DNA from 2 places in the Pseudoxanthomonas suwonensis 11-1 genome. Region 1 is predicted to be linked to the other one. Evidence: riboswitches for the same ligand, from Rfam matches in the RefSeq annotation. Region 1 holds a riboswitch; the other holds the start of a gene.
What was found. Region 1 has a riboswitch for cobalamin ahead of btuB (TonB-dependent vitamin B12 receptor). Riboswitches for the same ligand answer to the same signal wherever they lie in the genome.
Positions count from the first base shown of each region.

Region 2: it holds a riboswitch for cobalamin, as region 1 does, so the genes downstream of both, PSESU_RS00265 (ribonucleoside-diphosphate reductase subunit alpha) here and btuB (TonB-dependent vitamin B12 receptor) in region 1, are expected to answer to the same signal.

Region 1 covers NC_014924.1:2,713,421-2,718,164, reverse strand. The annotation lists gene PSESU_RS12425 (DUF885 domain-containing protein) at 1-501, shown strand, start outside; gene btuB (TonB-dependent vitamin B12 receptor) at 551-2,413, opposite strand; cobalamin riboswitch at 2,542-2,776, opposite strand; gene PSESU_RS12415 (GAF domain-containing protein) at 2,842-3,327, opposite strand; gene bioD (dethiobiotin synthase) at 3,434-4,117, shown strand; gene PSESU_RS12405 (phasin family protein) at 4,267-4,650, opposite strand.
Region 2 covers NC_014924.1:60,567-65,310, reverse strand. The annotation lists gene PSESU_RS00265 (ribonucleoside-diphosphate reductase subunit alpha) at 96-2,540, opposite strand; cobalamin riboswitch at 2,717-2,932, opposite strand; gene PSESU_RS00260 (DUF998 domain-containing protein) at 3,017-3,634, shown strand; gene zapE (cell division protein ZapE) at 3,638-4,744, opposite strand, start outside.

The sequences.
Region 1 (4,744 bases):
CAGGCGGCGTTGGCGCTGGAAGCGCCGGAGCGCCCGGAGTTCCGCCAGCAGGTCTACTTCTCCGGCTATGGCGAGGGCTGGGGCCTGTACACCGAGTGGCTGGGCACGCAGATGGGGATCTACGAGACTCCCTACGAGGAGTTCGGCCGCCTGACCTTCGAGATGTGGCGCGCCGCCCGCCTGGTGATCGACACCGGGCTGCACGAGTACGGCTGGAGCCGGCAGCAGGCGATCGACTACCTGGCCAGCCATACCGCGCTGGCGCAGATCGACGTGGTCAACGAGGTCGACCGCTACGTCTCCTGGCCGGGCCAGGCGCTGTCCTACTACATCGGCTACCGCACCCTGCTGGACCTGCGCCGCGAGGCCGAGCACGAACTCGGCGACCGCTTCGACCAGAAGGCCTTCCACGACAAGGTGCTGGGCCTGGGCGCGGTACCACTGTCGACCCTGGAGCGCGAGGTGCGCGCCTTCATCGCGGCGGAGAAGGCGAAGCGCTGACGGACCGCCGCGCGGCGGCAGGCGCCATCGCGGCGCCTGCCATCCGGGCCTACGGCGTGCGGTACTGCAGGGCGAGGGCGTATTCGCGGCCGGGCTGGTTGTACCAGGCCACCGTCTCGTAGCTGCGGTCGAACACGTTGCTGGCCTTGGCCTGCAGGGTCCAGGCCGGCGACAGCTCCCACTCCAGGCGCAGGTCGACCAGGCCGTAGCCACCCAGGCGGGTGGTGTTGGCGACATCGTCATGGCGGTTGCTGGCGCCGGTGACGCTCAGGCCGGCGTTGAATACGCCGAAGCGGCGGTCCACGTCGATGCGGCCGGTGCGGCGTGCGCGGCGCGGCAGCCAGTTGCCGTCGTTGATGCCGTCGCTCTCGTTGCGCGGGTCCAGCCAGCTCAGTTCCAGCGCCAGGTCGAAGCCGGCCAGCGCGGTGGCCGCGGTCAGCTCGGCGCCGCGGATGCGGGCGCGGTCGATGTTCACCAGGTTGAAGCCGGTGTCGTAGCCGATCAGCTCGTCGATCCGGGTCTGGAACACGTCCACGCCCAGGCTCCAGCCATCGCCCTGGCCGTGCACGCCGAGGTTCACGCTGCGCGACTCCTCCGGCTCAAGCAGCGGGTTGCTGAAGCCGGGGTAGTACAGGTCGTTGAAGGTCGGTGCCTTGAAGCCGGTGCCGGCGCTGGCGGCCAGGCGCCATGTCCCGTTGATGGCGAAGCCGTAGCCGAGGCTGCCGGTGGCGTGGTCGCCGAACTGGGCGTTGTCGTCGTTGCGCACGCTGGCCTGCAGCGAATGCGCGCCGAAGCGGCCCTGGTACTCGACGAAGGCGCCGAGGTTGTCGCGGCGGTCGCGGTCGAAGCCGTTGGCGCTGGTGACGTGGTCGTCCTGCCAGTCCAGGCCGGCGCTGAGCAGCTGTTCCTCGCCGAAGCCGGCATCCATCTGCACCGAGGCCAGGTCGCGGCGGGTGCGGAACACGTTCACCAGGCTGCGGCTGGCGCCCTCGCGGTGGTAGCCGTATGCGTCGTCGCGGGTGCGACCGAGCTGGGCCTGCAGCGAAACGCGCTCGGCGATGCGCCAGTCGAGCCGGCCACCGACGACCTGCTGCAGGTTGTCGGCCTCGTTGCCACCGAACACGCTGCCGTCGTACTCGTTGCGGCTGTCCGAATCCAGCACGTGGGCCTGCACTTCCACGTCCTCGCCCAGCTTCATGCCGCCACGCAGGTTGATCGAGGTGTTGCGATGGCCGTCGCGGTCGGGCTCGTCGACATAGCAGCCCGCGCCCCAGCCGGCGGCAGTGCCGCGGCAGGCGTTTATGCCTTCCTCCTCGCGATGCCCGGCGCGGGCCGAGACCCAGCCGCGCCTGCCGCGCCAGGACAGGCCGGCACTGGCCTCGCGCAGCTCGTGACTGCCCACGCCGATGCGCAGGTCCTGGCGCAGGCCTTGTCCGGCGCCGCGGGTGAACACCTGGATCACGCCGCCGATCGCCTCCGAGCCGTAGAGGCTGGAGCGCGGGCCGCGCACGATCTCGATCCGTTCGATCTGGTCCAGCGGTATGTCCTGCAGCGCCGGCATGCCGTTGCTGGCCGCGCCGATGCGCATGCCATCGACCAGCATCAGCACATGGTCGGATTCTGTGCCGCGCAGCATCAGCGCGCTGACCTTGCCGTGCCCGCCCTGGTTGGACAGGTTGATGCCGGCGCGGCCACGCAGCAGGTCCTGCAGCGAGCTGGCCTGGCTGCGCTCGATCGTGGCGCGGTCGATCACCTGCACCGGCACCAGTGCCTCGTGCACGGACTGGACGGTACGGGTGGCAGTGACCACGACCTCGTCGAGGTCGGTGGCGGCATCCAGCGCAGAGGCGCTGGCAGGCGCCAGGGCAGCGGCCACGGCAAGGCAGAGGGGAGGGAACGGGGAAGATTTCATGCATCTCTCCTGGAGTCGCGCACGCCCGCGCGACGGATCGGTGGAGGCTGCAGGCAGGAGACGATGCAAACGCCAGGCACGTGCGCGAGGGCGACACGCGTCTGCCGCCCGCAATGCCCTCCGCATCGCAACCAGTCGTCTTCCGGGCCGGTCTCCGGGCTCGCGGGCGAACAGGCGCGTGGCCTGCTCCATCCGGGCGCCTTCCCATGCGTTTGCACAGTGGCGGTGTGCCCGGACTTGTCCTGCTTACCGTTGCGGGGGCAGCGCCGGAATGTCCGCGTGGCCTGGCGGCCGCGCCGGCGTCACCGGCTTCCCGTTTCAACCGCGGCCCATGCCGCGGTCACCCGAAAGTGCGCGCAGTCTATGCCTATCGGCGAGGGCGGGCAAAGGAGAGGGATGGCAGGCATGCCGTGCGGCCGTGCCCGCGGTCAGCGCAGCGACTGCACGAAGGCGGCGGCGATGGCTTCCAGGCCGGCCTGGTCCTCGGCATCGAAGCGGCCAGGCTCGGGGCTGTCCAGGTCGAACACGCCGACCAGGGTGTCGCCATCGACCAGCGGCACCACCAGTTCCGAACGCGAGGCCGAGTCGCAGGCGATATGGCCCGGGAAGGCATGCACGTCGGCCACGCGCTGGGTCTGGCGGGTGCTGGCGGCCGCGCCGCATACGCCCTTGTCCAGCGGGATGCGCACGCAGGCCGGCAGGCCCTGGAACGGCCCCACGACCAGTTCGGTACCGTCGTAGAAGTAGAAGCCGACCCAGTTGAGCGCGGGCAGGGCGTGGTAGACCAGCGAGGACAGGTTGGCGGCATTGGCGACGCGGTCGCGTTCGCCGTGCAGCAGGCCACGCACCTGGGACAGGAGCTGGTCGTACTGTTCCGGCTTGCTGCCGGTAAGCGGGATGGTGGTGAATGACATGTGCGCAATGTTACCCGCAGCCTCCACCCGCCATCGCGGCGCGAGGCGGGATGCTGCGTGGCGCGTATGATCCGCCGGCCGCACCTGGCGGCCCACTGGAACCGGCATGGACCTGCGCAACGTCGATCGCCTCTACGTCACCGGCACCGATACCGGCGCCGGCAAGACCCTCGCCAGCTGCACCCTGCTGCATGCCCTGCGCGCGGTCGGACGCCGTGCCGTTGGGATGAAGCCGGTGGCCAGCGGCTGCGAACGCATCGAAGGCGCCTGGCGCAACGAGGACGCGCTGGCCCTGCAGGCGGCGAGCGATCCGCGGCCGGCCTACGCGGACCTCAATCCGTTCGCCTTGCCCGAGCCGCTGGCACCGGAACTGGCCACGCGCGCGGCCGGCGTCGAGGTCACGTTGCCGCCGTTGCTGGAGGCATTCGCCCGCCTGCGCGCGCAGGCCGACGTGGTCGTGGTCGAGGGCGTGGGCGGCTGGGCCGCGCCGCTGGCGGCCGGTATCGACCAGGCCGACCTGGCGCGCGCGCTGGATGCACCGGTGGTGCTGGTGGTCGGCATGCGCCTGGGCTGCCTCAACCATGCCCGCCTGAGCGCGCGGGCGATCGCCGCCGATGGCTTCCGGCTGGCCGGCTGGATCGCCAGCGAGGTCGACCCGGACATGGCCTGCCGCGACGGGAACTTCGAACTGCTTCGGGCGCGGCTGGATGCGCCCTGCCTGGGGCGGCTGCCGTATTCGCCGGCGCCGGATCCGGCGCGGCTGGCGGCGGCGCTGTCGCTGGGCGCCTGAAGCGCAGCGCAGCAAAGCCCGCCCTCTGGAATCGCGGACAAAAAAAGGCCCGACAGCGGGAGGGGATGCTGTCGGGCCTGGGTTTGCGCGGGGGAGGGGAACCGCGCAAAGACTTGGAACTGTTTCCCGGGCCGGAGCCCGGTGACGCCTCAGCGCTTGCGGGCGGCCTTGGCGACGGTGGCCTGCACCTGGCTGGTGGCGGCCTCGAACTGGTTCTTGGCCAGCTCGCCGAGGGCTTCACCGGTCTTGAGGGTCAGGCCGATGACTTCCTGGCCGGCGGCGGCGACACGCTCGGCATTGTCACGGGCGATCTGCAGGCCCTTCGGCAGCAGGCTGCGGTAGGCATCCAGGTCGCGGGCCTCGGCGAGCTCGCCGAGGTAGCTGGTGGTGGCCTCGACGTTCTTCTCCAGGGTGCGCAGCTGCACACCGAACAGGGTCTCGGCGTTCTCCAGGGCCAGGCGGTTCATCCGCGCGGCGACGGCGGCGAACTGGTGGGTGTAGGCGCTGAACTGCTCGTTGAACTGGTAGGACATGGTCGGCTCCCTGACGGATCACCTTATGGTGCGATGCAGCATACCCACGTCCTTTGTGCATTGCAACATTCCCGGTATGGCGGTAGCCGGGTTT
Region 2 (4,744 bases), 770 kb from region 1:
GGGGCGCGCCGAAGGCGCGGGGGTATGGAGGAATGCGGAGCGGGGCCCGCGGTTCGCAGCGCGAACCGTGGAACCTGACTAGCGCGAACGCGCAGTCAGCTACTGCACCATTCGCACTCGGCCACGTCGATATCGTTCGAGCGCACGTAGTACGTCGTCTTCAGGCCCTGCCGCCAGCCCTCCAGGTGCAGCTCCAGCAGCACCGAAGCGCGGATCGACGAGGGCACGTAGAGGTTGAAGCTGATCGCCTGGTCCACGTGCCGCTGGCGGCGCGCGTTCTGCCGCACCGAGGCGAACTGGTCCACCTTCCACGCGCCCTTCTCGTAGTAGGGCCAGGTTTCCAGAGACAGGCCGGGGGCGGCCACCGGGCGGCGGTAGTCCTTCTTTTCCTCGTAGTAGAACGCCGAGTAGACCGGGTCGATCGAGGCGCTGGATCCGGCGATCTGTGCGGTGGACATGTTCGGCGCCACCGCCAGCAGCCAGCCGTTGCGCAGGCCGTTGACCGCCACCTGCGCGGCCAGGTCCAGCCACTCGGGCGAGTTGTAGCCGCGCTCGCGGAAGTAGGCGCCGGTGTGCCAGTCGCTGCCGGGGAACGCGGGGTAGGTGCCCTTTTCCTTCGCCAGCTCCATGCTGGCCTGGATCGCCAGGCGGTTGATCCGCTCGTACAGCGCGTCGCTGTAGTCCTCGGCCTCCTTCGAATCCCAGTGGATGCCCTTGAGCGCCAGCAGGTGGTGCCAGCCGAAGGTGCCCAGGCCGATCGCGCGGTACCTGCGGTTGGTGATGGTCGCCTGCGGCACCGGCAGCTGGTTGAGGTCGATGACGTTGTCGAGCATGCGCACCTGGATCGGCACCAGGCGCTCGAGCACGTCGCTGATCAGGTCGCCCTGGCCATCGGCCTGGACCACCGCGCGGCCCAGGTTGATCGAGGACAGGTTGCAGACCACGAAGTCGCCGGCCTGCCTGGTGGTCACGATCTGGTTGCCGGAGATGACCTCCTGGATCATCCGGGTCGGACTCTGGTTCTGCAGGATCTCGGTGCACAGGTTGGACGAATACACCGTGCCGCAGTGCTTGTTCGGGTTCTTCCGGTTGACCTCGTCGCGGTAGAACATGAACGGGTTGCCGGTCTCCAGCTGCGAAACCATGATCCGCTTGAACAGGTCGATCGCCTTGACCGTCCTGCGCCCGATGCGCCCGTCCTCGACCAGCTCCTGGTACTTGCTGCGGAAGCTGCCCTCGCCGCGCCTCTCGTCGTAAAAGTCCTGCAGGTACCAACCCTTGGCCTGCTTCACCTCGTGCGGGTCGAACAGGTACCAGTCGCCGCGCCGCTCCACCGCCTCCATGAACAGGTCCGGGATGCACACCGCGGTGAACACGTCGTGCGCGCGCAGGCGCTGGTCGCCGTTGTTCAGGCGCAGGTCGAGGAAGGCCTCGATGTCGCGGTGCCAGATGTCCAAGTACACCGCCACCGCGCCCTTGCGCTGGCCGAGCTGGTCCACCGACACGGCGGTGTTGTTGAGCTGCTTGATCCATGGCACCACGCCGCCGGAGGAATTGGGCACGCCGCGGATCGGCGCGCCGGCGGCGCGCACGTAGCCCAGGTAGGCACCCACGCCGCCGCCACCCTTGGACACGCGGGCGATGTCGGTGTTGGAGTCGTAGATGCCCTGCAGGCTGTCGTCGACCGTGTCGATGAAGCAGCTGGACAGCTGGCCGCCCACCTTGCCCGCGTTCTGCAGGGTCGGCGTTGCCACGGTCATGTACAGGTTGGACAGCGCCCAGTACGCCTCGCCCACCAGCTGCATGCGCCGCTCGCGTGGCTTTTCCTCCTGCATCAGGTACAAGGCGATGGTCAGCCAGCGTTCCTGCGGCAGCTCGTAGACGTTGCGGGCGGTATCGGTGGCCAGGTAGCGCGTGGCCAGCAGGTACAGGCCGTTGTAGGCGAACAGCTTGTCGCGCTCGGGCTCGATCATGCGCCCGGCTTCCTCCAGCTCTTCCTTGGAGTACGCGCGCAGGATGTCGTTGGAATAGATGCCGCGGTCGGCCAGGCTCTCCTGCAGGCCGACGTAGGAGCCGTACTTCTGCCCGGCGTCGTAGAAGCGGTTGCGGCTGGCGCGCTTGTACAGCCGGCGCAGGTACAGGCGCGCGGCGAACCGCTCCCATTCCGGTGCGGTGAGGTCCACCCGCGCTTCGGCCTCGCGGATCAGGTGGTCGACCAGGTCGTCGGCCGACAGCGCCGGTTTGCGCGCGACGAAGCCGAGCACGGCGCGCTTGTAGTCGCCGATCTCCAGCTGCGGGAACCCGGCCGCGATTACATCGATGCTGCGCTCCAGGCGCGCCGGATCGAACGCCAGGCGCCGGTTGCCGGCCTCCTTGGTGATCCAGGTGGTGGCCTCGGCCTCGGGCGGGTGCGCGGATCCGCTGGCGGCCGGTGGCAGTGGCACGTGGTCGTTCGGGTCGATGGCCCGTGCCGCGCGTGCGGCGGCCACGACGGGATCCGCCGGCGTGGCGACCGGCGAAGAGGTGTCCTGGGACGTCATTGCGCATCCTCCGTTGCGTGATGCACGCCGTGTCCCTCCCTCGAAGGACTCGGATCCGGTGCGGAACGCAGGATGCGGAGGCAGCGTCGCAATGGCCGCGACGCAGCGCGGCTGCGGCGGTCCATGCTTCACCAGCCCTCCCCCCTCCGGGGATCCACGACCGGCACCGCGCGGTGTGCTTCGCGCGGCTGTCGGCAGGTCTTCGGACTTCCGGACGTGAGGCCTGGCCTCGCCTACTGCCGCTGCTTCCCAGGCCCGTGGCCCAGTGCATTGACGCGGGTTCGTTTCCGGTTACCGCTGCGGGGCAGTGCCGGATTCGCCTTGCGGCCCACCGGACTTCCCTTTTAATCCGGTGGCCTTGGGCCACCGGAACCGACAGACACAACATAGTGTGGCCGCATGCCACTGGTCAACCATATCTTGTAGAAATGCGCCATGGCGCACCTCACCGGAACGGTTCTGCGAAACTCCCGCGCATGACGATCCAGCCCTCCCGCGACGCCACTGCCAGCCTGCTGGTCCTGGCCTCGGTGTTCCACTTCCTGCTGGCCGCGGTGGCGGTGCAGTTCCTGCGCCCTGGTTACGACCCGTGGCAGGCGCCGCTGAGCCTGTACCTGAGCGGCGAATGGGGCGCGTGGCTGCGCTGTGCGTACTACGGACTGGCGCTGGGCGTGGCGGTTCTGGCGGTGCAGGTCCACCGCAGCCTGCTGCCGGCGGCGCGACACGTGCTGGTGCCGGTCCTGCTGGTCATCGGCGCGGCGGCACTGGCGGTCACCGCCATGTGGCCCGGCCCGGCGCCGGGATACCCGGTGGACGAGCTGGGCGTGCTGGTCCACCGCATCTCGGCGATGTCGGCCTTCCTGCTGGTAGGCAGCGGCATGCTGCTGCAGTCGGCCACGCTGCGGCACGATCCGCGCTGGCGCGCGACGGGGCGGATCCTGCTGCCGCTGGCGATGCTGGCCTTCGCCGGGCTGTGGGCGCATGCGCTGTGGCGCGAGCTGCCGCGTGGCGCCTCGCAGAAGGCCGTGATCGCGCTCTACCTGGCTTGGCTCGGCCTGTGCGCCTGGCAGCTGCGCGCCGGCACGCGGCGCTGAGGCTCAGGCGCGGTGCCGGGTGCCGAGGTACTCGGCGCTCTGCATCTCGATCAGGCGCGAGGCGGTGCGCTCGAACGCACCCTGCAGGCGATGGCCTGCGTACAGCCCGGTCGGCTGCGCGTCGGCGGTGCACACCAGGTTGACCTGGCGGTCGTATAGCTCGTCGACCAGGTTGACGAAGCGCCGCGCCGCGTCCTCGTTCAATGCGTCCATGCGCGGGATCCCGCCCAGCAGCACGGTGTTGAACTCGCGCGCGATCTCGATGTAGTCGGTGGTGCCACGCGGGCCTTCGCACAGCGCGGCGAAGTCGAACCAGGCGATGCTCTTGCCGCGGCCGCGCACCGGGATCTTGCGCGCATCGATCTCGATATTGCACGCATGGGCCGCGTCGCCACCGCTCAGCTCGCGCCAGCGCTCGGCCAGCCAGGCATCGGCGCCCGCATCCAGCGGCGAGCGGTACACCGGCGAGCGGGTCAGCGCGCGCAGGCGGTAGTCCTCCTGGCCATCCGAGCGCAGCACCACGCAGTGCCGTTGCAGCAGGTCGATCGCCGGCAGGAAGCTGGCGCGCTGCAGGCCGTCGCGGTACAGGTTCTCCGGCGCGGTGTTGGAGGTGGTCACCAGGGTCACGCCCTCGGCGAACATCCGCTCCAGCAGGCGCGCCAGCAGCATCGCGTCGCCGATGTCGGTGACGAAGAACTCGTCCAGCACCAGCACCTTCAGCGAGCCGCGCCAGCGCCGGGCGACCAGCGCCAGCGGGTCGGCCTCACCGGCGTAGTCGCGCAGGCGCTCGTGCACGCCGCGCATGAAGCGGTGGAAGTGGGTGCGGTACTTGCCGTTGCTGACCTGCGGCTTGCCGATGCCCGGCGAGTACACCGGCAGCGGCAGCGATTCGTAGAACAGGTCGACCACGAAGGTCTTGCCGCGCCCGACCTCGCCCCAGTAGTACAGGCCCTGCACCGGCCGCGGCGGGCGCGACAGCAGGCGCGACAGCAGCCCGCCGTCGGCCGGCGCCAGCAGGCCCTGGTGGATGCGGTCCAGCTCGCCCAGTGCCGGATGCTGGGCCGGATCATCGCGCCAGCGCCCGGCAGCGGCGCCCTCGGCGTAGACCCG